4 regions of the Streptomyces sp. NPDC004732 genome follow, and region 1 is predicted to be linked to each of the others. Evidence: riboswitches for the same ligand, from Rfam matches in the RefSeq annotation. Region 1 holds a riboswitch; each other region holds the start of a gene.

What was found. A riboswitch is a leader RNA that binds a small molecule or an ion and turns the genes downstream of it on or off. The one in region 1 is predicted to bind cyclic di-AMP.
Positions count from the first base shown of each region.
Region 2: another riboswitch for cyclic di-AMP. It lies ahead of ABZV77_RS29335 (transglycosylase family protein); the one in region 1 lies ahead of ABZV77_RS09170 (C40 family peptidase).
Region 3: another riboswitch for cyclic di-AMP. It lies ahead of ABZV77_RS40380 (M23 family metallopeptidase); the one in region 1 lies ahead of ABZV77_RS09170 (C40 family peptidase).
Region 4: another riboswitch for cyclic di-AMP. It lies ahead of ABZV77_RS03780 (M23 family metallopeptidase); the one in region 1 lies ahead of ABZV77_RS09170 (C40 family peptidase).

Region 1 covers NZ_JBEXJR010000003.1:4,624-11,724, reverse strand. Annotated here, with positions in the region: gene ABZV77_RS09200 (adenosylmethionine--8-amino-7-oxononanoate transaminase) at 1-202, opposite strand, end outside; gene bioB (biotin synthase BioB) at 195-1,391, opposite strand; gene ABZV77_RS09190 (8-amino-7-oxononanoate synthase) at 1,512-2,705, shown strand; gene ABZV77_RS09185 (DUF397 domain-containing protein) at 2,738-2,962, opposite strand; gene ABZV77_RS09180 (helix-turn-helix transcriptional regulator) at 2,972-3,835, opposite strand; gene ABZV77_RS09175 (ATP-binding protein) at 4,108-4,560, shown strand; gene ABZV77_RS09170 (C40 family peptidase) at 4,781-5,254, opposite strand; cyclic di-AMP (ydaO/yuaA leader) riboswitch at 5,258-5,434, opposite strand; gene ABZV77_RS09165 (hypothetical protein) at 5,803-6,111, opposite strand; gene ABZV77_RS09160 (ATP-dependent Clp protease proteolytic subunit) at 6,119-6,754, opposite strand; gene ABZV77_RS09155 (GNAT family N-acetyltransferase) at 6,884-7,101, shown strand, end outside.
Region 2 covers NZ_JBEXJR010000010.1:117,608-124,708, forward strand. Annotated here, with positions in the region: gene ABZV77_RS29315 (Ppx/GppA phosphatase family protein) at 1-41, opposite strand, end outside; gene ABZV77_RS29320 (DUF501 domain-containing protein) at 38-571, opposite strand; gene ABZV77_RS29325 (septum formation initiator family protein) at 593-1,072, opposite strand; gene eno (phosphopyruvate hydratase) at 1,216-2,508, opposite strand; gene ABZV77_RS29335 (transglycosylase family protein) at 2,814-3,524, opposite strand; cyclic di-AMP (ydaO/yuaA leader) riboswitch at 3,529-3,675, opposite strand; gene ABZV77_RS29340 (transglycosylase family protein) at 3,870-4,961, opposite strand; gene ABZV77_RS29345 (cytochrome P450) at 5,100-6,392, opposite strand; gene ABZV77_RS29350 (nucleoside triphosphate pyrophosphohydrolase) at 6,571-7,101, opposite strand, start outside.
Region 3 covers NZ_JBEXJR010000023.1:7,927-15,027, reverse strand. Annotated here, with positions in the region: gene ABZV77_RS40400 (glycosyltransferase) at 1-699, shown strand, start outside; gene ABZV77_RS40395 (alginate lyase family protein) at 800-2,029, shown strand; tRNA gene ABZV77_RS40390 (tRNA-Met) at 2,076-2,149, shown strand; gene ABZV77_RS40385 (PP2C family protein-serine/threonine phosphatase) at 2,334-3,497, shown strand; cyclic di-AMP (ydaO/yuaA leader) riboswitch at 3,719-3,866, shown strand; gene ABZV77_RS40380 (M23 family metallopeptidase) at 3,878-4,951, shown strand; gene ABZV77_RS40375 (aldo/keto reductase) at 5,049-5,993, shown strand; gene ABZV77_RS40370 (PrsW family intramembrane metalloprotease) at 5,997-7,101, opposite strand, start outside.
Region 4 covers NZ_JBEXJR010000001.1:917,795-924,895, forward strand. Annotated here, with positions in the region: gene ABZV77_RS03760 (DUF5998 family protein) at 1-82, opposite strand, end outside; gene ABZV77_RS03765 (GNAT family N-acetyltransferase) at 194-3,073, opposite strand; gene ABZV77_RS03770 (HPr family phosphocarrier protein) at 3,230-3,511, shown strand; gene ABZV77_RS03775 (GntR family transcriptional regulator) at 3,706-4,392, opposite strand; gene ABZV77_RS03780 (M23 family metallopeptidase) at 4,638-5,441, opposite strand; cyclic di-AMP (ydaO/yuaA leader) riboswitch at 5,454-5,616, opposite strand; gene ABZV77_RS03785 (pitrilysin family protein) at 5,836-7,101, opposite strand, start outside.

The DNA of each region.
Region 1 (7,101 bases):
CCGGGTGGTTGTAGCCGTGGATCGCCGACCACCAGGACGACATGCCGTCGATCAGCTCGCCCCCGCCGCCCGCCAGACGCATCCGGACGCCGCTCGCCGACTCGACGACCAGGGGTTCCTGACGGCCGGGCATCGGCCCGTAGGGGTGCCAGACGTGCTGCCGGTCGAGTGAGAGCAGATCCGTCGTGGAGAGGTCAGGCATTGGGGGCCAGATCCGTTCCCGCGCCCCGACGGCGTACCGCCACCAGGTCCGTACGCGCCGCGTTGGCATCCGGCACGGCCTCGGCCACGGGCTCCGCGGCGGGCTCACCGGACCCGCAGGGACCGCAGCCGCCGCCCCCGTGCGAGCCGCAGCCCCCGGCGTCCGCGGCGGCGGCCGCGGCGTCGACACGGTGCTCCGGCAGCGTCACCTGGTCCGTGCCCTCGATCTCGAATCCGGCGTCCGCGATCATCGCCAGATCGTCCTTGCCCGCCTGGCCCTCGCTGGTCAGGTAGTCGCCCAGGAAGATCGAGTTGGCGATGTTCAGGGCGAGCGGCTGCAGGGAGCGCAGATGCACCTCGCGGCCGCCCGCGATGCGCACCTCGATGTCGGGGCAGACGAAGCGGGCCATCGCGAGGATGCGCAGGCAGCGCTGGGGCGTGAGGTTCCACTCCTTGGCCAGCGGGGTGCCCTCGAAGGGGATCAGGAAGTTCACCGGCACCGAGTCCGGGTCGAGTTCGCGCAGCGAGAAGACGACGTCGACGAGGTCCTCGTCGCGCTCGCCCATCCCGGCGATCAGCCCCGAGCAGGCGGAGAGGCCCGCCGCGTGCGCCTTCTTGACGGTGTCGACACGGTCGGCGTAGGTGTGCGTCTTGGTGATGTCCGCGTACGTCGCTTCCGACGTGTTGAGGTTGTGGTTGTACGCGTCCGCGCCCGCGCCCCGCAGGCGCTCCGCCTGTCCGTCCGAGAGGAGTCCGAGGCAGGCGCACACCTCGACGCCCTCGTTCTGCTCCTTCACCGCCGCGATGGTCTGCGCCACCCGGTCGACGTCCCGGTCCGTCGGACCGCGGCCGCTGGCGACCAGGCACACCCGCTTTGCGCCGCCCGCGACCCCGGCCGCCGCGGCCTGCGAGGCCTCGTCGGGCTTCAGCCAGGTGTACTTGAGGATCTCGGCCTTGGAGCCGAGGCGCTGCGAACAGTACGAGCAGTCCTCGGGGCACAGGCCCGACTTGAGGTTGACCAGATAGTTGAGTTTCACCCGTCGCCCGAACCAGTGCCGCCGCACCTTCCCGGCGGCGGCCACTACGTCCAGGAGATCGTCGTCGGAGGTGGCCAGTACGGCCAGCGCCTCTTCGCGGGTCGGCAGCTCGCGCCGAAGCCCCTTTTCCACCAGCGTGTTCAGCAGGTCCATGGCGCTGATCCTTACGCACGGCAGCCTCCCCGGCCAAGGAGAGTTCGCACAACAGAAACGGTTTGAGGTGTGGGTATTGCCACACCCTGGCCAGGTGGTCCGGCGGCTAAGGTCTGTGCAATGTCTACAAACAGCCACCCCCTGACGGGCCCGTCCACCGCGCCGGACACCGCGTCGAGCGCGGCCTTCGGCTGGCTCGACGAGCAGGCGCGGCTGCGCGCGGACGCCGGACTCGTCCGCACCCTGCGCCCGCGCTCCGCGGACCCGGACGGCCTCCTCGATCTGGCGGGCAACGACTACCTGGGCCTGACCCGGCACCCGGAGGTCACCGAGGGTGCGGCGGCCGCGGCCCGGCGCTGGGGCGGCGGGGCCACCGGTTCGCGGCTCGTCACCGGCTCCACGGAGCTGCACGCCGAACTCGAGCGCGAGCTGGCCGAGTTCTGCGGCTTCGAGGCGGCCCTCGTCTTCTCCTCCGGTTACGCGGCTAACCTCGCCGCCGTCACCGCGCTCGCCCCGCACGGCACGCTCATCGTCTCCGACGCGGGCAACCACGCGTCGCTGATCGACGGGTGCCGTCTCGCACGCGGGACGACCCAGGTGGTGCCGCACGCCGACCCCGAGGCGGTGCGCAAGACGCTGGACGCCCACGACGGGCCCGCCGCGCTGGTGTCCGACTCGGTGTTCTCGGTGGACGGCGACATGGCGCCGCTCGCGGAACTCGCCACCGCCTGCCGGGAGTTCGGCGCCGGGCTGATCGTCGACGACGCCCACGGACTCGGGGTGCTCGGCGAGGGCGGCCGGGGCGCGCCGTACGCCGTGGGGCTCGCGGGGTCGGACGACACCGTGGCCACCCTCACCCTCTCCAAGTCCCTCGGCAGCCAGGGTGGTGCCGTGCTCGGCCCCGCCAAGGTCATCGAGCACCTGGTGAACGCGGCCCGCACCTTCATCTTCGACACGGGTCTCGCTCCTGCCGCGGTCGGCGCCGCGCTCGCGGCCCTGCGGCTGCTGCGCCGCGAGCCCGAACGTGCGGCGCGGGCCCGCGAGGTCGCGGCCGAGCTGCACCGGCAGCTCACGGCAGAAGGGCTTGCGGCGGTGCGTCCTGACGCGGCCGTGGTCTCCGTGCGCGCGCCGTCGCCGGAGCGGGCCGTGCGGTGGGCGGCCGACTGCCGGGCCGCGGGCCTGGCCGTGGGCTGCTTCAGGCCGCCGTCGGTGCCGGACGGCATCTCAAGGCTGCGGCTGACCGCCCGCGCGGATCTGACCGACGCACAGATCGCCGGTGCCGTACGGGTGATCAGCCGCAGTGCACACCGGTAGCGTGCCGGGCCCCTAAAAGGGCCGGAAACCGCTTACCGGATGCTGTTGAGGAACGACTCCCAGGGGCCGGGGGAGATGAGCAGGGCGGGCCCTGCGGTGTTCTTCGAGTCACGCACGGCGCACAGGCCGGTCAGCGGACCCGAGTCGAGTGTGGCGGTCTCGACACAGTTGTTCATTCCGTTGCTGTAGCTGCTGCGCTGCCACCGCGCACCTTGAAGTCTCGTGCTGGAAGGTACGTACCGAGGCATTGCGGTCATGGTGCCTCCTTACGCGCCGTCACATAGCCCGGCGATGAATTCCGTTGAGTCCTCGGGTGAGAGCGCTTGTACCTGAAGGGAAGTGAAGGCCTCCGAGTACGCCTGGAGGTCTTCTTTCCGTTCGAGGTAGAGGCTACTCGTCAAATGGTCGAGAACAACCACATCCAGATCAGCAATGTCCGGAAACGAAAAAATAACGAAAGAACCGATCAGACCTACATGCTCACCGGCGGCGAACGGCAGTACCTGCAGCTGGACATGAGGCAGGAGGGTCGCCTGTCGCAACCGGATCAGCTGCTCGGCGAGCACCTCCTCCCCGCCCACCGGCCGCCGCAGCACCGCCTCGTCCATGACCACGCTCAGGCGCAGCGGCGGATCCGCGCGCAGCACGTCCTGACGGGCGAGCCGGACCTCCACCAGCGCGTCGACCTGCTTCTCCGGCAGCCCGCCGAGCGCGGCCCGGGTCACCGCCCGCGCGTAGTCGGGCGTCTGCAACAGGCCCGGCACCACGGTGGTTTCGAGCGTGCGCACCCAGCGTGCCTGTGACTCCAGGCTGATGAAGTCGCGGTAGGTGGCAGGCAGCAGATCGCGGTACGCCTTCCACCAGTGGTGGCGGCCCGCCCCCGGGTCGTCGGCGCCCGTGAAGGCTATGAGGAGCTCGCTGAGCTGCGGGTCCTCGACCTGGTAGACGTCCAGGAGCAGCCGCACGTCGGCGGCCTTCACACCGCTGCGTCCTGTCTCGATCCGGCTCACCTTGGACTGGTGCCAGCCCGCCCTGGCGGCGGCCTCACTGCTGGTGAGTCCGGCGTTCAAGCGCAGCGCGCGCAGTTCGGCACCGAGCTGACGACGGCGCACCGCGGGGCCGTACTGCATGCCCGTCTCCTTCCGGACGGAGCCGTCGGATATCCCGGCGGCGGGGCGGGGCAGTAGGCGAGATTAGAGGAAGTACCGGTCCCACGCCCAAATACGGTCTGCCGTAGCAGAGTTCACCGCTTCGAGCGACAGATATATGCACATCTCGGTGGATCGCCACCCGTGACCGGCCAAGGAGTGGCAGGCTGGCGCGAAGCACCAGTCCGGGACTGTCCTCGAGTCATCCGCCGCGGGTCGGAGACCAGTCCCGGTGGGAAAGGGACAGCGCCGCCATGGCAGACCACCAGGAAGCCTCCGTCACCCTGCCGAGCGATCCTGCCTCGGTCCCCGCCGCCCGGAAATACGTCTCGCGCGTGCTCGTGGAATGGGGCCTGCCCGGTGACGCCGAGGTGGCCGACACGATCAGACTGATCGTCTCCGAGCTCGCGACCAACGCCGTGCAGCACACCTTGGGCCAGTCGCCCACCTTCACGGTCGACGTCGAACTCGAACGAGACGAGCACCTGAGGATCGGAGTCACCGACAGCCACCCGCGCTACCCCAAGCGCCTCCCCGCGGCCGTCCAGCAGGACAACGGCCGGGGTATGGTGATCATCCGCTGGCTGACCGCCGAGTGCGGCGGCAGGCTCTCGGTCAGTCCCACCGACGAGGGGGGCAAGACCGTGTGGATCGCGCTGCCGTGGCGCGCACCGGTCCGGCGCAAGGACCGCGACGCCACGCACTGACCGGGGTGTGCCCCGGCCGGGCCATCGGAATCGACACCGTCAGCGGTGCCGCTCTCCGCGCTAGGGGCAGCGTCGTGGCATAGGTGCCGCGCTGCACCGCGTCGAGCGAGGGAGACCGCGGGCTGAAGTCGTCGGACATCCCGCACGGGTGTCCCCGAGGGCGCGCTCCAAGCACCGGCAGCTGACGGAGCGGGGAGCGCGCCGGACCGGGCGCGGTGGGTCAGCGGACCCTGCCGTACCAGACGCTCTTGGTCCAGATCTTCTCCAGGCGGACCACGGTCCCCCTCTTGGGGGCGTGCCAGATGCGGTTGTTACCCGCGTAGATCCCGACGTGGTACACGTTCCGGCCGGAGTGGAAGAACACCAGGTCGCCGCGGGTCCGCTGGGACCTGGAGACGTGCTTGGTCTTGTTGTACTGCGCGGCGGCGGTGCGCGGCAGCTTCTTGCCCGTCTTCTTGAACGAGTAGAGCGTCAGCCCCGAGCAGTCGAACCGGTTGGGCCCTGCCGACCCGTAGCCGTACGGGGAGCCCTTCTTGGACGCCGCGATCTTGAGCGCCTTCGTCCCGTGAGTGGCTGCCTGGGCCTCCGACGCGAGCCCGGGGGCCAGGACGGTGCCGCCTACGACGGCGAGCGTGAGGACCGATGCGGCACCGGTCCTGCTGAGCAGCGACGGAACATGATTCAGCGCAGTCATGCGCAACCCTTCGTCAGCCGCCTGTGAAAGATGACCTGTCGGGTTCGGGCAGGCGAAGATGCCCGGCCGCGTCGTGCTCTGCGGCTTCACCCCAAGGGCGTCGTCCGGACTGTCCGGACGGGCCCGTCGTACCTGGGTCCTCCACTCCTGCCGTTGCACAGATGTCGACCGGTCATCCGGGTGGCGGCAGGACTCGGCGTCCGCCCGGACCGCCCCGCCGCTGTGGCGGGGGCTTGTCGTCGGAAGGGATCTTGACCCGACATGGGCCAAAAAACCGAGCCGAAACGGCGTTTTGTGAGGCTCCTCACGACTGACCTGTTCAGGTGGACACTGCCGAAATCGTCGCGTTGGCACGTGGTCCGACGACGGTTCGACCAGCACCGGAATGCATAATTCCGCCGGTGCTCTACTCGCTCGACGCAACTTTCGTCGGTGCGGACGACGACGTCTTCCTACGCCGTCCGAGGTAGCCCGACTGGTCCGTTTCGAAGTGGCCCCGGACGTCACGGTGTCCGGGACGGGGCGGGGCGGGGCGGGTCGGCGGGGGCTCAGCCGCTCTGCGGGGGCGGCACGGTGATCCGCCCGGCCCGCCGCTCGCCGTCGAGGACGCGCAGCGCCTGGGCGAGGGTCCGCGCGTGCACTTCGCTCTCGCCGCGCTGGTGCATGAGGGCGAGCGCGTCCCGCAGGGCACTCGCCCGGCCGACGAGGGCCTGGGCGGCGCGGAGTCCGCCGTAGGTGTGCTCGGCGCGGGCCGGATTGATCCGGCCGAGCAGGTCGACGACTTCGAGATAGCGGTCGATCAGCTCCGCCTCGGCGCGGGTCAGCGCGGGCAGCGGCGGCAGTTCGGGCGGCAGCATCGGCGGGTCACCTCGGGTCCCGGGCGGCGAGCGAGGTCTTGCGGCTCGGAATGATCCGGTCCACGAGTCCGTACGCCAGGGCGGCCGGGGCGTCGAGGATCTTGTCCCGCTCGATGTCCGCGGTGATCCGCTCCTGGCTCTGCCCGGTGTGGCGTGCGAGCAGTTCTTCCAGGAGGCGCCGTGTGCGCAGCAGTTCGTCGGCCTGGATCGCGAGGTCCGAGGCCTGGCCCCGGACCGGTTCGCCGATGGCGGGCTGGTGGATCAGGACGCGCGCGCCGGGCAGCGCGAACCGCTTGCCCGGCGTGCCTGCGGCGAGCAGGACGGCGGCCGTCGAGGCGGCCTGGCCCAGGCAGGTCGTCTCCACGTCACAGCTGACGAACTGCATCGTGTCGTAGATCGCGGTCATCGCGCTGAACGAGCCGCCGGGGGAGTTGATGTACAGCGAGATGTCGCGGTCCGGCGCCTGGTATTCGAGGTGCATGAACTGCGCCATCACGTCGTTCGCCGAGGTGGCGTCGATGGGGGTGCCGAGGAAGACGATCCGCTCTTCGAGGAGCTTGGAGTACGGATCCATGGTCCGCGTCCCCGACGTGGTGCGTTCGGTGAACTCGGGCAGGACGTAACGGGCAGACGGACGATTCATGGCACGCCTCTCTTCCTCCGGTCGCTGTGCGGCCCGGTCTCTGTAAAAAATGTACAGGACGTACGTTCCGTCAGGAGAGTGGAGCCGGGATGTGTTCTCGTCCGGGGCGCCGCGTACCCTCTCCGAGGCATGGAACGGAGCAGCGGCGAGCGAGAGTTACTGGCCCTCGAAGTGGACGTCGTCCACGGCCTCGGGCCGGGCGAGGGCGACGGGGCGCTGAGGGTGGCCGACCCGTCGGTGCGGGCGGTGGTGGCCTGGTCGCCGGGTGCGCGTGTGCTGGCGCTGGGCGCGGAGGGCCCTGACGTCCTGCGTGCTGCCGACGGATTCGGTGATCTTGGTGACATGGG
Region 2 (7,101 bases), on a different contig from region 1:
ATGGAGTTCGTGCCGCAGTCGATGGCGGCGACCCGGGTCACTCGGCACCCTCGGTGGCGCACGGCGTGACGCACGGGCCCTTCGCCCACCACTCCGGCAGCATCGCGATGGCCTCGTCGCCCAGCGGGTTCACACCGGGGCCCGCGGCCAGGGAGTGGCCGACCAGCACGTGCAGGCACTTCACGCGGTCCGGCATGCCGCCCGCGCTCGGGAAGCCCTCAAGGACCTCGATGGCGTCGCGGCGCTCGATGTAGTCCTCGTGCGCGGCGCGGTACTGCTTCGCCAGCTCCTCGTCCGTCGTGAGCCGCTCCGACATCTCCTTCATCACGCCGTTGGCCTCGAGCGTGCCGATCGCGGAGGCGGCCCGCGGGCACGTCAGGTAGTACGTCGTGGGGAAGGGCGTCCCGTCCGGGAGGCGCGGCGCCGTCTCGACGACGTCCGGCTGTCCGCAGGGGCAGCGGTGCGCGATGGCCCGCAGGCCGCGCGGCGGGCGGCCGAGCTGCTGCTTGAAGGCCTCGACGTCGGCGTCGGTGGGCTCGGTGCGCGGGGTGCTCGGCGGGGGCGTTTCCATGCCTGTCTTTCGTGTCAGTGGTCAGTCGTCGGGGCGGTCGGCCTTGTCGACGCCGTCCCAGACGTTCGAGTACCAGGGGCGCGTCGCCGCCCCCTGGTCCGCACGGCGGCTCTTCGCCGCCGCGGGGTCGATCACCGTGAACCCGGTCTCGCCGGGCATCACGTAGTGCAGGCGGTCGCGGACGCGCTGCTCGGCATACGCGTCGTCCTGCCAGCGGGCCTTCTCGTCGCGCAGCTTCTCGACGTCCGCGCGGTGCTCGGCCTGCTGCCTGCGCAGGTCGTCGATCTCGGCGCGCTGCGAGACGTACTGCCTTATCGGATACGCGAGCGCGACGACCAGCGAGCAGAGCACGAGCGCGAGGAGCGCGGCACGGCCGGTGAGCCGGGAGCGGCGCGCCTGCCGCTTGGTCTGGGAGCGGTAGACGCGCTCCGCGGTCTGCTCGCCGAGCAGCCGCAGGCGGGTCGCGGTGGAGAACCGGTCCTTGGTCCCGGCCTTGGCCATGGTTCCGCCTCCCCAGAGCTGCGCGTATACGTGCGTACGTCCCCGCACACGGTACGGGACCGGATGCGGGGACGTACGTAACTACGTGCCTGGGAGAGCTGCCTGCTCAGTCAGGTGGCGAAGCTCAGCCCTTGCTGTGCTTGTTAGTCCGCAGAGCGGAACCGCGGGAAGGCCGAGCGACCGGCGTAGACCGCCGCGTCGTCGAGGATCTCCTCGATGCGCAGGAGCTGGTTGTACTTGGCGACGCGGTCCGAGCGGGCCGGGGCGCCGGTCTTGATCTGACCGCAGTTCACCGCGACCGCGAGGTCGGCGATGGTGACGTCCTCGGTCTCGCCGGAGCGGTGCGACATCATGCACTTGAAGCCGTTGCGCTGGGCCATCTCGACGGCGTCCAGGGTCTCGGTCAGCGAACCGATCTGGTTGACCTTGACGAGCAGGGCGTTGGCGGAGCCCTCCTCGATGCCGCGGGCCAGGCGCTCCGGGTTGGTGACGAAGAGGTCGTCGCCGACGATCTGGACCTTGTCGCCCAGGCGCTCGGTGATGACGTTCCAGCCGGCCCAGTCGTCCTCGTACAGCGGGTCCTCGATGGAGACCAGCGGGTACGCGGAGACGAGCTCCTCGTAGTACTCGGTCATCTCGGCGGCCGAGCGGGACTTGCCCTCGAACTCGTACTTGCCGTCCTTGTAGAACTCGGACGCGGCGACGTCGAGCGCGAGGCCGATCTGCTCGCCGGGGACGTAACCGGCCTGCTTGATGGCCTCGATGATGAGGTCGAGCGCGGCGCGGTTGGAGTCCAGGTTCGGGGCGAAGCCGCCCTCGTCGCCGAGGCCCGTGGACAGGCCCTTGGTCTTCAGCACCTTCTTGAGGGTGTGGTAGACCTCGGCGCCCCAGCGAAGGGCCTCGGAGAAGGACTCCGCGCCGATCGGGGCGATCATGAATTCCTGGATGTCGACGTTCGAGTCGGCGTGCGACCCGCCGTTCAGGATGTTCATCATCGGGACGGGCAGCAGGTGCGCGTTCGGGCCGCCGAGGTAGCGGAACAGCGGCAGGTCGCTGGCCTCGGAGGCGGCGTGCGCGACGGCGAGCGAGACGCCGAGGATGGCGTTGGCGCCGAGCGAGCCCTTGTTGTCGGTGGCGTCCAGGTCGAACATGGCCTGGTCGATCAGGCGCTGCTCGGTGGCGTCGTAGCCGACGAGCTCCGGGCCGATCTGCTCGATGACGGCGAGGACGGCCTTCTCGACACCCTTGCCCATGTAACGGTTGGGGTCACCGTCACGGAGTTCGATGGCCTCGAAAGCACCGGTGGAGGCACCGGACGGAACGGCGGCACGACCGGTGCTGCCGTCGTCGAGGCCGACCTCGACCTCGACCGTGGGGTTGCCTCGGGAGTCCAGGATTTCCCGGGCTACGACGACGTCGATGGACGGCACGAGCATCTCCTTCTGGGATGTGACGCATTTACGCGGGCCGCGTCGGCCCTGCGTCTCCTGAGCCTAACGGGCTCCGGGCCTTCGGCCAGCCGACCGCCCGTCCCCTGGGACGGACGAGGGCCCAAATACCTTGGAAACCGGGCGTAAGGCCACGTTTTCTACTCGCTAGTAGCGAACAGCGGAGGGCCGACGCGGGGGCAGACATGGCCCCGCCCCGGTGCGTACGGGGGATACGCGCACCGGGGCGGGGAGCCCGTGGGGACGGGGGTACGGCCGTGCGTCCGCCGAGGCACGGCCGCTACCGGGTGGGGTCAGCTCAGGTGGAGCTGCTGGCCCGGGTAGATCATGTCGGCGTTGTCGATGATGTCGCCGTTGAGCTTGTAGACCTTGTGCCAGCCGCCCTTGACGTGCTTGGCCTCGGCGATCTTGGACAGGGTGTCGCCCGTCTTGACCTTGTACTCGCCGTCGCCCTTCTTGACCGTCTTGCCGGTCGGGGTCTCGACGGTCTTCTTGGTCTCGGTCTGCGGCTTGGGCTGCGGCTTCGGCGCGGCCTGCTGCTGCGGGGCCTGCTGCTGCGTCTGCTGCGGCTTGGGCGCGGCCTGCTGCTGCTGCGGGGCCTGCTCCTGCGAGCCGCCGCCGCTGCTGGGCGAGGCGCCCGAGAGGCCGACGCCACAGCTCGGCCAGGCACCCTTGCCCTGGCCCGCGAGGACCTTCTCGGCGATCTCGATCTGCTGGGCCTTGGAGGCCTTGTCGGCGGTCGGCGCGTACTTCGTACCGCCGTACGCGGCCCAGGTGGACGGCGAGAACTGCACGCCGCCCTGGTAACCGTTGCCGGTGTTGATGGACCAGTTGCCGCCGGACTCGCACTGGGCGACGGCGTCCCACTCGGCACCGGTGGCGGCGTTGGCCGAACCGGCCGCCATCAGCGGGGCGGCGACGGCCGCACCGGTCACGCCGACGAGCGTGGCGACACGGGTGGCCTTGGACGGGCGGCGGTGCTTGCCCTTGCCGGAAAGCAGCATGAGTTGATCCCCTCACCGACGCCTGCGAGGTGAGCTGTCGGGTTCGGGCCGATGTGGTTGCCCGGCCGCGCTCCTTGAGCGCGGCTTCACCCCTAGCCGTTTCCGGCACTTACCTTGGGTCCCCCGCTCCTGCCTACGGCGCTCAAAGCGACGACTGTTCCCGTCCGGCCGTTGGCAGGATTCGGCGTACCGACCGGCGGGGCCCACCAGTGGCGAGCGGTGACGACCGTAGACACGCGATCGCCGGAATTTCAAAGACGATCAGGGCTTCTGAGACCCATCTCTCACTTGCGCCAAACCAGACATACGACGCGAAGCCCCCGCCCGACTCTTCGTCAACTTCCGTTACTTTTCGCCCAGATCGAGGCTCTGACCGGGGAGGATGAGGTCCGGGTCGCCCCCGACGGTCTTCTTGTTCTCGCTGTAGAGCTCGTGCCATCCGCCGTCGACGCCGAGGTCGTCCGCGATGACCGAGAGGCTGTCTCCGGAGCGCACCGTGTAGGCGCCGTCGGCGACTCCGCCGGAGCGGTTCTCGCCGCGCGAGGCGTGCCGTCCGGAGCGGCCGTCGGCGCCCTCGCTCTCGTCCGCGCGGTCGCCGCGGTGGCGGCCCGCGGAGTCGTCGGAGCCGTCCGCCTCGTCGGCGGGGTCGGTCGACTTCTCGGGCGTGGGCGAAGTGGCGTCGTCCTCGCCCGACTTGCCGGAGTCGTCCTTCTTGCCGTCGGCCTTGCCGCCAGCTTCACCCTTGTCGTCCTTGTGGTCCTTTTCGCCGGACTCGTCGTGATTCTTGTCTCGGGAGTCGTCGGCGCCGCTGGAGGGCTCCTCCGGGCCGTCGGACGGGTCGGCGGAGTCCGAGGGCTCACCGGTCTCCTCGCCCTTGTCCTTACCCTTGCCGGAGTCCTTGTCGGAGTCCTTGCCGGAGTCGTCGTCCGAGCCCTTGCCCGAGCCCTTGTCCGAGTCCTTGTCGCCCTTGGAGCCGTCAGAGCCGTCGGGGTCTGTCGAGCCGGACGGCTCGGAGGGCTTCGGCGTGACCGGGGCGCCCGGGTCGACGTCGGCAGCGGCGCCGTCCTGGGTGAGGCCCGCGATCGGGGCGCAGCTCGGCCAGGCGGCGGTGCCCTGGTCGTCGAGGATCTGCTCGGCGACGGCGATCTGCTGCGAGCGGCTCGCCTGGTCGGCGCTCGGCGCGTAGTCGAGGCCGCCGTACGCCTCCCAGTTGTCCTGGGAGAGCTGGAGGCCTCCGTAGTAACCGCTGCCGGGGTTGGCGCTCCACGCGCCGCCGCTCTCGCACTCGGCGAGCTTCTCCCACGTCGTGGTGTCGGCGGCGCTCGCGCTCGTGGCGCCGAGCAGCGGGATGGCGATGGCTGATCCGGTGACTCCTGCCGCGACGATGATGGCCGGGGCTTGGCGGGGGCGTCGGTGACGACCAGAGCCGGAGAGCATGCGGGTGCCTTTCACGAGACTGCAGCGACGACTTGAGCGCCGGGGGCGCTCAAGTCGTCGTGAACGTAGTCGCAGTCGAACGCTTGTCACAAGTCGATGCAGCGGAGATCACGTGAACATCACAGTCGTGACGGGCCGTCAGTCGGACACCGTTGTCTGTGCGGTTGTGAACTTCACGGGCAGCGTGCGCAGTCCCCGCATGATCAGCCCGCCACGCCACCGCAAATCATCCGGTTCCGCCGCGAGTTGCAGGTCGGGAAGGCGCCGCAGCAGCGTCGTGAGGGCGGTCAGGCCCTCCAGACGGGCGAGCGGAGCGCCCAGGCAGTAGTGGATTCCGTGCCCGTATCCGAGGTGTTGGTTGTCACTCCGGGAAAGGTCGAGCGTGTCTGGATTCTCGAACCGGGCGGGGTCGCGGTCGGCGGCGGCGAGCACGACGAGGACGGGGTCTCCGGCGGCGATGTCCTGCCCGCCGATGGTGAGCGCCTCCGTCGCGAACCGCCACGTGGCGAGCTCGACGGGCCCGTCGTAACGGAGCAGTTCCTCGATGCCGGTCTCCAGGAGCCCGGTGTCACCCTCCGCCAGCGCCTGCTGGAACCGCGCGCGCTGCTCGGGGTGGGTGAGGAGCGCGTACAGCCCGTTGCCGATCAGATTGACCGTGGTCTCGAACCCGGCGAAGAGAAGGATGAAGGCCATGGCTGCGGCCTCGTTCTCGGTGAGGTGCTCGCCGTGGTCGGAGGCCTTGATGAGACCGGAGATGAGGTCGTCGCCCGGCTCCAGGCGCTTCCGGTGGATCAGCTCGGCGAGGTAGCCCCGCATCTTCTTCACCGACCGGGCCACGCCGCCCCGCGGCCCTCCCCCGTGCCGGATCATCATGCCCGCCCAGTCGCGGAAGTCGTCCTGGTCCTCGCGGGGGACGCCGAGCAGGTCGCAGATGGCGTAGATGGGGAGGGGGAAGGCGAACTCGTGGATGAGGTCGGCACTGCCCTCTGCCACGAACGTGTCGATGAGCTGGTCCGTCAGCTCCTGTACCCGGGGGGCGAATTCCGCGACTCGGCGTGGCGTGAAGGCCTTGGAGACGAGGCGGCGCAGCCGGGTGTGGTCCGGCGGGTCGATGTTGAGCAGATGCGTCATGAGGTTGGCGCTTCGCTCGCCCGGGATCCCGGTCTTGCTCTTCGCGTGCGCGGGCTCGTCGTGGTGGGCCGGGTTCTTGCTGAGCCGCTGGTCGGCGAGGGCCTGCTTGGCGTCCGCGTACCGGGTGACCAGCCATGCCTCGACCCCGCTGGGCAGCCGCTGCCTGCGTACGGGCTCGTGCGTGCGGAGCCAGGCGTATGCGGGGTAGGGGTCGGAGGCGAACTCCCAGGTGAAGAGTTCTGGTCCCTGGGCGGGGTCTGGCCCCTGGGCCTTGGGCGGGGGCGGCGGCTGGTCTTGCATAGGTCGACGGTATCCGGGGGTGGGGGGTGCCTCGGTCGTGCGCGGGGTGCGGGTGCTTTGTGGCTGGTCGCGCAGTTCCCCGCGCCCCTGGGGTTGACCGGTCCCCTTTCGGGTGCGGGTTCGTTGTGGCTGGGCGCGCAGTTCCCCGCGCCCCTGTACGGGCCGCTGAAGGCGGCCCCTACTCGTCCGCGGTCTCCGTTGCGAGGATTGCGTCGCGGTAGGCGCGGGACGCCGACCTCAGTGCTGCCTCCGGGTCCACGCCCTCCGCCTCGGCCCGCAGGGCCAGGGTGAGGAGGTCGTAGCCGATGCCCTCCCCCGTGGGGGGCCGCACCGTGAGTCCCGCCGTGCGGGCGCGGGAGGAGAGCTTGGCCGCCAGGGCCAGGGCGGGCTGGCCCAGGGGGATGCCCTCGGTGAGGGATGTGCGCCGCTTCTCCTCCGCCTTCGTGCGGAGCCAGTGCTCACGTACGTCCTCGGGGGTCTGCGCCGAGTCGTCGCCGAAGACGTGCGGGTGGCGGTGGATCAGCTTCTCGACGATGGCGCCCGCGACGTCGTCGATGGAGAACACCTCGTCACCGCTCTCGCCGGACGCCTCCTCCGCGATCCTCGCGTGGAAGACGACCTGGAGCAGGACGTCGCCGAGCTCCTCGCGCAGCTCCTCCCTGTCGCCGTCCTCGATCGCCTCGACGAGTTCGTACGCCTCCTCGATCGC
Region 3 (7,101 bases), on a different contig from region 1:
GAGAACCTCGGCTGCCCGGGCGGCCGCAACGTCGCCATCGAGCGGCTCATGGACTTCGGCGACGTGGACGTCGTCATCGAACTCGACGACGACGGCCTGCTCGTCGACACCGACGTCTTCCGCCGGATCCGCGACCTGTTCGCCGCCGACCCGCGCCTCGGCATCGCCGGTTTCCGCATCGCCGACGAGCACGGCGAGACCCAGCGCCGCCACATCCCGCGGCTGCGCGCCACCGACCCGATGCGCCGGGGCCCGGTGACCGCCTTCCTCGGCGGCGGCCACGCCCTGTCCACGGCGATGCTGGCCCGCACCGGCACTTGGCCCGCCCAGTTCTTCTTCGGGCACGAGGAGACCGACCTGGCCTGGCGGGCCGTCGACGACGGCTGGACGATCCTCTACGAACCCGCCCTGCTGCTCCAGCACCCCAAGACCTCCCCGGCCCGGCACGCCGTCTACTACCGCAACACCGCCCGCAACCGCGTCTGGCTGGTCCGCCGCCACCTCCCCCTCCCGCTGATCCCGGTGCACCTGGGCATCTGGACCCTCCTCACCCTCCTGCGCACCCGCTCGCTGCCGGGGCTGCGGGCCTGGGCCGCGGGATTCGTCGAGGGGGTGCGGACGCCGTGCGGCGGGCGCAAGCCCATGCGGTGGCGCACCGTGTGGCGGCTGACGCGGCTCGGCAGGCCCCCGGTGATCTGACCCGAACGGCTCACTCAGGTCGCGCGCGGGCCGGGGCCGCGGGTCACGCTGGACTGCCAGTTGCCGTCGGGAGGCCGACGGCGCAGCGGGAGGTGCGGTGATGGCAGCAACGGTCCGTCGGCGGCGGCAGCGCGTACTCGTGCTGCTCGTCGCACCGCTTCTCGTCGGCCTCGCCGCGGCCTGCGGAGGTGGTGGTTCCGGTGGGGACGGCACGCGTACGGCCGCGGCCCGCCCCCTCGACCGGGCCTTCGAGCACCCCGGCGTCCTGGTCGGCAAGGAGCAGCTCGACCGGGTCCGCGCGCACGTCAGGGCGCGGGAGCAGCCGTGGTTCGCGGCGTACGAGCAGATGCGGGCCAGCAAGTACGCGGCCGACGACTACACGGCGAGGCCGTACGCCGTCGTGGAGTGTCCGCCCGACACCCGCCCCGGCCGGGGGTGCGTGGAGGAGCGTGAGGACGCGCTGGCCGCGTACACGCACGCCCTGCTCTGGAACGTCACCGGCGAGCGCGCGCACGCCGAGAAGGCCGTGCAGATCATGGACGCCTGGTCGAAGGTGATCACCGGGCACACCGAGGAGAACGCCGGGCTGCAGACCGGCTGGGCCGCCTCGTCCTGGGCGCGGGCCGCCGAGGCCGTGCGCTACACGTACGACGGCTGGCCCGACGGGCAGCTCCTGCGCTTCGAACGGATGCTGCGCAACGCCTACCTGCCCCAGGTCAAGGAAGGGTCCGTCGAGCGCAACGGCAACTGGGACCTGGTGATGGCCGACGCCACCATGAGCATGGCCGTCTTCCTCGACGACCACGCCACGTTCGAGAAGGCGGTGCAGCACTTCAGGACGCGGGTGCCCGCGTACTTCTATCTGAAGTCGGACGGGAAGCTGCCCGTCTCCCCGGCGGGCAGCGACATCAACACCGCCGCCGAGCTCAAGAAGTACTGGTTCGGGCAGGGCACGTACGCCGACGGGCTCTCCCAGGAGACCTGCCGCAACTTCAAGCACGCCAGCTACTCGCTCGCCGCCACCTCGCACATGGCGGAGACCGCCTGGCACCAGGGCGTCGACCTGTACGGCGAGGTCAAGGACCGGCTGCGGGCCGCCTTCGAGTTCCACTCCAAGTACCAGCTGGGCGCGAAGGCGCCGGAGTGGCTGTGCGGCGGCAAGGTGGAGCGCGACATGGGGCCCGACACGGAGGTCGGCCTGAACCATCTGCGGGGGCGGCTGAAGCTGGACATGCCGCAGACCGAGAAGTACACGGAGCAGCGGCGGCCCGAAGGGACCGACGGCCTCTTCGTGGCCTGGGAGACCCTCACGCACGCGGGCAACGCCTAAGTGGTTCGACGCACCCCTTCGGATGGCGTAGAGTTGTGTTCACCGACGCGGGGTGGAGCAGCTCGGTAGCTCGCTGGGCTCATAACCCAGAGGTCGCAGGTTCAAATCCTGTCCCCGCTACTGAAGGCCGATGGCCCGGAACCATGAATCATGGTTCCGGGCCATCGGTGTTTTCCGCCCGGATCCTCCCGCGCGGACCGCTCGCCGCTCACCCGGTCGGCCCACACCAGGTCGCACCCGCCCGCCGCTGCGGGAACCCTGAATGCAGCGCGGTGATGGGTGCGGACTCGGCGGGAGACAAGCGGTGGGGCAGCGAGGAGGACCCGATGAGAGCGGGGCCAGTGGGGCCACCGGGCCCGAGCGGGCCTTCGTCCGCGCCCTGCCGCTCCTGCTCCTCGTCGTCGGCGTCGTGTACGACTCGGCGACCCCGTCGGAGTTCACCGCGGCCCCCCTCTTCACGGCCGCCCCGCTGATCGCCGCCCCCTTCTACTCGCGGCTCAACACCGTCCTGACCGGCGCGGCAGCCACCTGTGCCGTCCTCCTCCTGCACTACGGCAGCACCGTCAACAGCCATGTCGAGGCCGTCACCGAGGTGGTCACCGTGGTGACCGTCGCCGCCCTCGCGATCGTCATCAACCGCGTCGTGCGCCGCAGCAACGACCGGCTGGCCATCGCCCGCTCCATCTCGGAGGCCACCCAGCGCGCCGTGCTGCCCACGCCGGACCCGCGCATCGGGGGGCTCGACATCGCGGCGCGGTACGAGGCCGCGCAGGCCGACGCGTTCATCGGGGGCGATCTGTACGCGGTGCAGGACACCCCGCACGGCGTACGGCTCATCGTCGGCGACGTACGGGGCAAGGGCATGGGCGCGGTCGCGGCCGTCGCCGTCGTCATCGGAGCCTTCCGGGAGGCCGCCGAGCAGGAGGCCACCCTGGAGGCGGTCGCGCAGCGCCTGGAGCGGGCGCTCGCGCGCGAGGGCACCCGGCGCGAGGGGCTCGACGCGTTCGAGGGGTTCACCACCGCCGTCCTCGCCGAGATCCGGCACGGCGAGGGCTCCGTGCGGCTCATCAACCGCGGGCACCCGCCGCCGCTGCTGCTGCGCGGCGACGGGCGGCTCTGCGTCCTGTCGGCGACCGAACCCGCGCTGCCGCTCGGCATGGGCGATCTGGGGGCCTGGCCGGACCGTGCGGACGAGGCGGAGCTGCCGCCCGGCGCGCTGCTGCTCTTCTACACGGACGGCCTCTCGGAGGCGCGTGACGTGACGGGGGAGTTCTACGATCCCGCGACCCGGCTCGGCGGGCGGATCTTCCCGGGCCGCGGCGGTCCGCACGCGCTCCTCGCCGCGCTCGCGGGGGAGGTGCGGCGGCACACCGGGGGCGGGATGACGGACGACATGGCGCTGCTCGCGGTGCGGCGTCCCGCCGCCGGGGATCCGGACGTCACGACCGACGTTACGGCCGGTAACTGAAGTACACCGCTCCGCATAACATCTGACGCACTGTCAAGGGAATGTGAAGCTCCGGTGTTTAAAGAGATGGGGTCAACTCGCCCCGTTCCACACCCTCGTGTCCCGGTACGTACGGCCGAAGAGCGTTAACGATCAACCGGAACGGCTTGGAATACCGACCCGCTGTCTATTAACGTTCGATAACGCAGCGCGGTCGTCCCAGCCGTCACTCGAGTCGGCTCCGCGCGCACGCGCCTAATCCCGAAAGGGAGCCGGGGAACCACCAACATGGGGTGAATCGGGCAGCTGTGCATCCGTGCCAGCTGTTCGTAGGAGACCTTCCTGCTCCGAACCCGTCAGCTAACCCGGTAGGCGAGAAGGAAGGAAAGGAGTGCGCCCCAGTGGCGTCCAACCGGCCTGCCCCCCAAGCCGTGTACGTACCGAATGACGACGACTTCGGCTCGTACGACGAGGGCTCCTTCGAAGAGTGGAACCCCACCGAGGAGTCCGTCCGTCCCGTCCGCGGCAGGCACCGTGTGCACAAGAAGAGCGGCGGCGGGCTCGCCCGCAGCTCCACCGTGCTCGGCGTGGGCGTCATCGCCGCCGTCGGCGCGGGCGGCATCGCCACCGCGCAGGACGGCAAGCCGCCGGTCTCCATATCGATGCCCGACCTCGGCGTCGTCACGGACTCGCTGCCCGAGGCCAAGTCCCTGCCGGGCGTGGGTTCCCTGATATCCGGCGACGACACGTCGGACACCACGACCACCGCGGCCGCCGCGGCCCCGCTCACCGCCGCCGGCGTCAGCGCCGCCGACGCCGAGCAGGGCAACACCCATGCGGGCGAGGCCCTGCGCGCCCGCATCATGCAGCAGGCCGAGAACCAGCAGGACCAGGCGGACACCGCCGTGCGGGCCGCTGCCGAGGACGCCGCCGCCAAGAAGGCGGGCGAAGAGGCGGACGCGCAGCGCAAGGCCGCCGAGAAGGAGGCGGACGCCAAGGCGGCCGCCAAGAAGAAGAAGGAGGAGGAGGCAAGGAAGGCCAAGGCCGAGGCCGCGCGCCTGGCCAAGCTCGCCAAGAGCTACGTCATCCCCACCTCCTCGTACACCCTCACCTCGCACTTCGGTGACGCCGGATCCATGTGGTCCTCCGGCCACCACACCGGCCTGGACTTCGCGGCGCCCACGGGCACCCCGCTCAAGGCCGTGCACACCGGCACCGTCAAGGAGGCCGGCTGGGCGGGTGCGTACGGCTACCGCACCGTGCTCGAACTCGAGGACGGCACGGAGATCTGGTACTGCCACCAGTCCTCGCTCAACGTCAGCGCCGGGCAGAAGGTCTCCACGGGCGACGTCATCGGCCGCGTCGGCGCGACCGGCAACGTCACGGGCCCGCACCTCCACATGGAGGTCCACACGGCCGACGGCACCGGGATCGACCCGCTCGGCTGGCTGCAGGGCAAGGGCCTCAACCCCTGATTTCTCAACCCCTGATTCCTCAACCCCTGATTCCTCAGCCCTGATTCCGGTGTGCCCTGCACGGAATTCCGTCCGGGGCGGGGGCGTTGAGGAGCGTATGACTCCTCTTCGCCCACTCGGCTCATCCGACCTCGAAGTCTTCCCGCTCTCCCTGGGCGGCAACGTCTTCGGCTGGACCGCGGACCGGGCGGCGTCCTTCGCCGTCCTCGACGCCTACACCGCGGCGGGCGGCAACTTCATCGACACCGCCGACGCGTACACGGCCTGGATCGACGGCAACAAGGGCGGCGAGTCCGAGACCCTCATCGGCGAGTGGCTGGCCGAGCGCGGCAACCGCTCGGACGTCGTCGTGGCCACCAAGGTCGGCGCGCACCCCGCATACAAGGGCCTGTCCGCCGACACCATCAAGAGGGCCGCCGACGCGTCCCTGCAACGCCTCGGCACCGACTACATCGACCTCTACTACACGCACTTCGACGACACGTCGGTGCCCGTGGAGGAGATCATCGGCGCGCTCGACGAGCTGGTGCAGGCGGGCAAGGTGCGCGCCATCGCCGCCTCCAACATCTCCCCCGAGCGGCTCCAGGAGTCCCTCGACCTCTCCGACCGCGAGGGCCTCGCGCGCTACGTCGCGCTGCAGCCGCACTACAACCTCGTCTCCCGCGACACCTACGAGGGCCCCCTCCAGGAGGTCGCCTCGCGCTCCGGCCTCGCGGCCGTCCCCTACTTCGGGCTCGCCGCCGGTTTCCTCACCGGCAAGTACCGCGCGGGCGCACACGTCGAGAGCGCGCGGTACTCGCGCGTCGAGGCGTACGTGGGGACCGAGCGGGGCGACCGCGTCCTCACCGCTCTCGACGAGATCGCGCAGGCCCACGGCGCACAGGTGCCGACCGTGGCACTGGCCTGGCTCGCGGCCCAGCCCACCGTGGCCGCGCCGATCGCTTCCGCGCGCACGGTGGAGCAGCTGCCCGCGCTGCTCGCGGTGGCCGACCTGGAGCTGACGGACGCCGACCTCTCGGCGCTGAACACGGCCTCTGCCTAGGCCCTAGGGGCGGTAGGGGTTGTGGTACGCCGTCGGGTAGCCGTAGGCCGGGTAGGCCTGCGGCTGCCCGTAGGGGAGGGGCGGCGCCGGATGGCCGTACCCCCCATAGCTCCCATACCCCCCATAGCCGCCATACGCTCCGTACGGCATCGGGAGCGCGACCGGCACCGGCGCTGTCGCCTGCGCCGCGTACGCGAGGGCGGGGCGGGCCGGTTCGCGGCGCTCCCAGAGCTTTTCGAGGAGCTCCCGTTCGCGTACGACGAAGTCGGCCCCGGCCCGGCCGCGGCGGCCCCGGTGGCGCAGGAACGCGAGCGACGTCGCGTACGTCTGGTACTCCGCGACCGTGCGGGCCGCGGGCTTGCCCCAGGTGTACGAGGCGTAGTCGCGGGCCAGTGAGCGGGCGCGCATCGAGCCGAGCGCGAACGGCTCGGCCGGGGTGAGCCAGCCCGCCGCCGCATACACGGGCAGCTCTTCGCGGATCGTGCGCAGCTCGCGCTGCCGGGTCCAGATGGCCAGCCAGGTCAGCAGGCCGAACGCCGGGAGCATGAAGAGGGCGTACACGGTGAAGAAGCCGAACTGACCGAAGACCGCGGAGCCGTTCCACAGCGCGTGCATGCCCATCGCGAGCAGCAGCCCGCCGAGCGGGAGCAGCACACGGCGCAGGAGCTGCCGCTCGGCGGAGAGCGCGGCGATGCCGAAGCCGATGCCGGTCAGGACCGTGAACAGCGGATGCGCGAAGGGCGACATGACGACGCGTACGAAGAAGGTCGCGGCCGTCACGGAGGCGAGGCCGCTCTCGCGGCTGAGCTGGTCGGTGACGAAGGCGTTGCCCAGATAGAGGATGTTCTCGGTGAACGCGAACCCGGTCGCGGTCACCCCCGCTATGACGACGCCGTCGACGATTCCCGTGAAGTCGCGTCTGCGGAAGAGGAAGACGAGGAGCACGGCCGCGGCCTTCGCGCTCTCCTCGACGATCGGGGCGATGACGGTGGCGCCGAGGGTGTCCGCGCTGCCGGGGTCGGCGGTGGCGGTGGCTATCCAGCGGATCGCGAAGCTGTTCGCCACGATCGCGACGAGTGCGGCGGCGCAGGCTCCCCAGGAGAAGGAG
Region 4 (7,101 bases), on a different contig from region 1:
CCTCGGCCACGAGGGCCGGGTAGTAGCCGCTGCGCTCGATCGCCGCGCGCAGCCCCTGGGTCGTCGTACCGGTCTTTGCCATGCCGTCCATCCTACGGCCAGGCGCGGGGCGCACGGTGCCCCGTGGCCGCCTCGGTCACGGTCGGGACGCTCCCGTGTCCGTGCCGGGCCTCCGCGCGCCCTGGAAGGCGCCTCAGTAGCCGGGAAGGGTGCGCGGGCCCAGGTCGTCGCGGGCGGGCGGGGGCGCGAGCCGGACGGAGGCGTCGAGCACCGAGAGGCCGCGCTGGGCGACGACTACGGGCTCCAGGGAGACGGCGACCACCTCGGGGTGGTCGTCGACGAGCCGGGAGACCCGCTGGAGGAGCTCTTCGAGGGCCGGGGTGTCCACGGGCGCGGAGCCGCGCCAGCCGAACAGGAGCGGCGCGGTCCGGATGGACCGGATCAGGGAGCCCGCCTCCTGGTCGGTGACCGGGACGAGGCGGTGGGCGGTGTCGCCGAGCAGCTCGGAGGCGGCGCCCGCGAGACCGAAGGAGAGCACCGCTCCGGCCGCCGGGTCGATGACCGCGCGCACGACGGTGTCGACGCCGCGCGGCACCATGCCCTGCACGACGGGCCGCAGCTCGACGGGCTTGCCGAAGGCGTCCGTCAGCTCCTGGTACGCCCGGCGCAGTTGCTCCTCGTCGGCCAGGTCGAGGCGCACACCGCCGAGGTCGGCGCGGTGGCGCAGGTGCGGGGCCGTGGTCTTCAGGGCCACGGGGTAGCCGATGGTCCGCGCGGCTGCCGCCGCCGTGTCGGGGTCGGGCGCGGGCAGGGCCTGTCGTACGCGGATGCCGTAGCGCCCGAGCAGCTCGTGGGCGTCGGCCGGGGCGAGGGTGAGACCGCGCGGGTCGCCGTCCTCGGCGAGAAGCTCCTCGATGCGCCCCGCGGCGCCGCTCTCGTCGATGTCGTCGTACTCGTGCACCCGCCCCGGCTCGGCGGCCTCACGCCGCCACTGCGCGTACTTGACCGCTTCGGAGAGGGCACGTACGGCTCGCTCGGCGGCCGGGTAGGCGGGGATGCGGTACTGCTCGGGGGCTGTGGTCGGGTCGGGAGCAGTGGTCGGGTCGGGGGCACTCGGCGGCTCAGGGACCGTACGCGGCTCCGTGGCGGGCGTCGGATCGGTGGCCGTCGGCGGGAGGGGAGCGTCGGGCCCCGTGCTGGTCGCGGCGGCCAGTGCCTCGGCGAGGCCGCCCAGCTCCACGTGCACCACGGCCACCGGCTTCGCCGGGCACCCCGCCGCCGCGGCCCGCAGCTCCGTGGCCAGCGACTCGGGGTCGGTCGTTGCGCCGTCCTCCCCCACCCACGGGATGGCGTTGACGATCACCGCGTCGCAGCTGCCGTCCGACAGCGCCTCGGCGAGCGCGGTGCGGAAGTCCGCCGGGGTGGCCCCGGTCGTGAGGTCGCGCGGCCGCTGCGGCCGCAGCCCGTCGGCGACACACGCGTCGTACGTGAGGAGGCCGAGGGACTCGGAGTTCCCGAGGATGCCCACCCGGGGCCCGGACGGCAGCGGCTGCCCCGCGAGCAGCAGCCCTGCGTCGACCATCTCCGTGACGGTGTCGACGCGGATGACGCCCGCCTGCCGCAGCAGCGCCGAGACCGTCGCGTGCGGCAGCCTGGTCGCCTGCACGGCGTGGCCGGTCGGCGTGATGCCGCTGTGCCGGGCGCCCTGGACGACGACCAGCGGCTTGGCCGTGGCCGAACGCCGTGCGAGGCGGGTGAACTTGCGCGGGTTGCCGATCGTCTCCAGGTACATCAGCGTGACGTCGGTGTCCGGGTCCTCGAACCAGTACTGGAGGAGGTCGTTGCCGGACACGTCCGCGCGGTTGCCCGATCCGACGAACGTGGACAGTCCCGCGCCCCGCCGGTGCAGGCCGGACAGCAGGGCGATGCCGATCGCGCCGGACTGGGTGAACAGCCCGATCCGCCCCCGCGCGGGGGACTGCGGGGCGAGCGAGGCGTTGAGCCGCGTCTCCGGAGAGGTGTTGATGACGCCGAAGGCGTTGGGCCCGATGATGCGCATGCCGTAGGACCGGGCTTGGCGCACCAGTTCACGCTGCCGCTCGCGCCCCTCGTCGCCGCTCTCCCCGTACCCGGCGGACAGCACCACGAGGCCGCGCACCCCGCGCTCCCCGCACTCGGCGACGGCCTGTGGGACGCGGTCGGCGGGCACGGCGATCACTGCGAGGTCCACGGGCTCCGCGATGGCCGCGACCGAGCGGTGCGCGGGCACGCCGTCGATGTCGGCGCCCTCGCCCTCGTCGTCGTACTCATCGAAGGCACTGTTCACCGCGTACAGGCGCCCGGTGAAACCGGACTCCTGGAGGTTGCTCAGCACGCTGCGGCCCACCCCGCCGGGGGCCCGGCCCACTCCGATCACCGCGACCGACCCCGGCGTGAGGAGCCGCTGCACGGACCGTCCCTCGGCGCGCTGTTCGCGGGCGCGCTGCACGGCGAGCGAGCGGTCGGTGGGCTCCAGGTCGAACTCCAGACGGACGACGCCGTCCTCGAAGCTGCGCTTCTGTTGGTAGCCCGCGTCCGTGAACACCTTGATCATCTTGCTGTTGGCCGGCAGCACCTCGGCGGCGAAGCGGCGGATGCCGCGCTCCCTGGCGACGGCCGCGATGTGTTCGAGGAGCGTGGAGGCGACCCCCCTGCCCTGGTGGGCGTCCTGCACGAGGAAGGCGACCTCGGCCTCGTCGGCGGGCGCACTGGCGGCCATGCCGCGCTCGTCGATGCGGTCGTAGCGCACGGTGGCGATGAACTCGCCGCCCACGGTGGCCGCGAGTCCCACCCGGTCCACCAGGTCGTGGTGGGTGAAGCGGTGCACGTCCTTGGCGGACAGCCGCGGATAGGGCGCGAAGAAGCGGTAGTACTTCGACTCGTCCGAGACCTGTTCGTAGAAGCTGACCAGACGGTCCGCGTCCTCGGCCGTGATGGGCCTGATGCGGGCGGTGCCTCCGTCGCGCAGCACCACATCGGCTTCCCAGTGCGACGGGTAGTCGTGCCGATCCTGCTGATCCGACGGGAGCTGCATGGGGCCCAGGGTACGGGTCGCGCGGCCGCCCGGGCCGGGGCAGGCTAGGACAGGTCGAACGGCGGCCGGGGCCGGGACCTCTGTCCGGCAGAGCACCCGCGACGGCATGAGACACTGGTCTAGACAAGTGTGAGACACCTGGAAGGGCAGCAACACATGGCTGAGCGCCGCGTCAACGTCGGCTGGGCCGAGGGCCTTCACGCCCGACCCGCCTCCATCTTCGTCCGCGCGGCCACGGCCGCCGGCGTCCCCGTGACGATCGCCAAGGCCGACGGCAACCCGGTCAACGCCGCTTCGATGCTCGCGGTGCTCGGACTGGGCGCCCAGGGCGGCGAAGAGATCGTGCTCGCCTCCGACGCCGAGGGTGCCGACACCGCCCTCGACCGTCTGGCGAAGCTGGTCGCCGAGGGGCTCGAGGAGCTTCCGGAGACGGTCTAGGACACGTTCCTCGCATTACGTCAATGGGGTCACCCGGAATTCCGGGTGACCCCATTGACGTATGCGCTTGATTTTTCATGCACATCGTTTTCATGTACGTCGTTTTCGTGCACACCGTGGGGCCGGGCGGAATTGCCGCGAATTGATCGCAAGACGACTCCCCTTACGACACCTCTTTGTATACGGCGCCTCCGTTAATTCCGGAGACTCACCGTGTTTACGGCATGTTGCGAATCCCTCACGCGGCCGCCCCGGCGCGCGGGCCGCAATCGGTGGGCCGCGCGCGCCCGTTCGACGTGTGCCGCGGTGAGCGCCCTCGCCCGTTCCGCGTCACGGCGGGCGACCGCGTCGGCGATCGCCGCATGCTCGGACCAGGACTCGTCCGGTGCCGCCGGGGTCTCGACGACGTACATCCAGGCGATCTTGTGCCGGAGCGGCGTGAGCAGCGCCGTGAGGCCGGGGCTGCCGGACGCCTGGGTGAGCGTCTCGTGGAACCAGCCGCCCAGTGAACGCAGATCCTCCCCTCGGCCGCTCCTGGAGCGCTGCTGGCCCAGCCTGACGAGTCCGCGCAGGACCTTCAGGTGTGCGTCCGTGCGGCGCTGCGCGGCCCGTGCCGCGGCGAGCGGCTCCAGCAGCGTCCGGACCTCCAGGAGGTCCGCGGCCTCCTGTTCCGTCGGCTCGGCGACGCACGCGCCCGCGTGCCTGCGGGTGACGACGAAGCCCTCGGCCTCCAGCGTGCGCAGGGCCTCGCGCACGGGGACGCGGGAGACTCCGTAGCGCCGCGCGAGGAGTTCCTCGGTGAGCCTGCCGCCCCTCTCATATACACCGGCGACTATGTCGTCCCGAATGGCTGTGCATACCGAGTGCGCGGGAACGCGCATGACCGGACCTCCGCCTTAATCCCCGCGACACGCGGTCGACCGACGCTCGTTCCGTGACTCTATTGCAGAGCGCCGGAATTTCCGACGGCGGACAGAAATCCATGGATATCTTTTGGCCAAGAACGGGCGGCGGGCAACGATGGCCGGGGAACGCCGAAAGCCCCGGCTCGGAAGGAGCCGGGGCTTTCGGTGAAGTGCTGCGGGGGCATCCGCGCGGGTCGACCGCGTCGGTCGTCCGCTTCGGATCAGACCTTGACGCCGTGCGAGCGCAGGTACGAGACCGGGTCGATGTCGGAGCCGTACTCCTCGCCGGAGCGGGCCTCGAAGTGGAGGTGCGGGCCACTGGAGTTGCCGGTGGACCCGGAGAGACCGATCTGCTGGCCCGGGGTGACCGTCTGGCCGACGGTGACGCCGAGGGACGACATGTGGCCGTACTGGGTGTACGTGCCGTCGTTCATCTTGATGACCACGTTGTTGCCGTAGGCACCGCCCCAGCCCGCCTCTACGACGGTGCCGGAGCCGACCGCGTGGACCGCGGTGCCGGACGCGGCGTGGAAGTCGACACCCGTGTGGCTGCCGGAGGACCACATGGCGCCGCCGGTCTGGTAGCCCGTGGAGACGTACGAGCCGGAGACCGGGGAGACGTAGGTGTTCAGGCGCTTGCGCTCGGCCTCGCGGGCGGCGCGCTCCTTGGCCTCGCGCTCCTTCTTGGCCTTCGCCTTGGCCTCGGCCTCGGCCTTGCGCTTCTCCTCGGCGGCCTTCTTCTTGGCGGCCTCTTCGGCCTTCTTGGCGGCAGCGGCGTCGTCGGCGGCCTGGCGCTGCGCGGCGGCCTGCGCGTCGACGCTCTCGGCGAGCGAGTCGCCGACGGATATCGCCTGGGTGAGTCCGGTGTGCTCCACGGCCGCTTCGTCGGCGGCGGCGAGCGCGGGGGCGGCAAGGCCTCCGATGACACCGGTGGTGGTGAGCGCCGCGACACCTGCGACGTTCGCGGTGGTCCGCGTGATGCGACTCGGACGACGGTGCTTCCCGGTGGCACGGGTGAACGCCATGTGGCGGGTGTTCCTTTCCTTCCCTCTCGCCTACCGGGTTAGCTGACGGGTTCGGAGCAGGAAGGTCTCCTACGGGTCCCTCACCTCGCGGCAAGGTGCCCGATTCACCCCAGGGGACATGTGGGTCCCCGGCTCCCCTGGCTCGCGCCGTACGGGGACTCGGCGATGACTGTCCGGTGCCGCGGATGCGGCGTACTGCGCGACGAACAGCCGGGTCGACGCTAAACGGGGCATCTTTCAATCGACAAACAGAACGCGACTTTTGTAGCGCACGCCACACGGCAGACAGGCAACCTCCATACCAATCCGGACATATGAGGACCCCGGTGGCCGAAAGGGTCACCGGGGTCCCGCTAGGTCCTGACTGTGGCTCAGTGCCGACGCCGACCGTCACTCAGCCGGTGACCACGCTCACTTCGCCGATCCCGAGCGCCCTGACGGGCTCCTCGATCTGCGCGGCGTCCCCGACGAGGACCGTCACCAGGCGGTCCTCCGGGAAGGCGTTCACGACGGCCGCAGTGGCTTCCACGGTGCCGGTGGCGGCCAGCTGCCGGTACAGCTGCGCCTGGAAGTCGTCCGGCAGGTTCTGCTCGACCTGGTCGGCGAGCGTCGCCGCCACGGAGGCGGCCATCTCGTACTTGAGCGGGGCCACGCCCACCAGGTTCTGCACGGCCACGTCGCGCTCGGCGTCGGTGAGCCCCTCGGCGGCGAGGGTGCGCAGCACCTTCCAGAGGTCGTCCAGCGCCGGGCCCGTGTTCGGGGTGTCCACGGAGCCGCTGATGGCGAGCATGGCGGCGCCCGTCCCGTCCGGGGCGGAGCGCAGCACCTGGCCGAACGCCCGTACGCCGTAGGTGTATCCCTTCTCCTCGCGCAGGACACGGTCCAGGCGGGAGGTGAGGGTGCCACCCAGGCAGTACGTGCCGAGCACCTGGGCGGGCCACACACGGTCGTGCCGGTCGGCGCCGACGCGGCCGATCAGCAGCTGCGTCTGGACCGCTCCGGGGCGGTCCACGATGACGACGCGGCCGCGGTCGTCGGCGATCACCGGCGGCACGGGGCGCGACTCGCCCGCGGAGCCGGTCCAGGCGCCGACGGTGTCCGCGAGGACGGCGTCCAGGTCGGTGCCCACCAGGTCGCCGACCACGACCAGGGTGGCCGTGGCGGGGCGGACGAACTTCTCGTAGAAGGCACGCACCGCCGCCGAGTCGATGGCGGTGACCGTCTCCTCGGTGCCCTGACGCGGGCGCGACATGCGCGCGGTCGGCGGGAAGAGCTGCCTGGAGAGCTCCTTGGCGGCGCGGCGCGCCGGGTTGGCGGCCTCGTGCGGGATCTCGTCCAGGCGGTTGCGTACGAGCCGTTCGATCTCGCTGTCCGCGAAGGCGGGGGCCCGCAGGGCGTCGGCGAGCAGACCGAGCGCCTTCGGGAGCCGGGAGACCGGGACCTCGAGCGAGACCCGCACGCCCGGGTGGTCGGCGTGCGCGTCGAGGGTCGCGCCGCAGCGGTCGAGCTCGGCGGCGAACTCCTCCGCGGAGTGCTTGTCGGTGCCCTCGTTGAAGGCCCGCGCCATGATGGTGGCGACGCCGTCCAGGCCCTCCGGCTCGGCGTCCAGGGGCGCTTCGAGGTGGATCTCGACGGCGACGACCTGCTGGCCGGGGCGGTT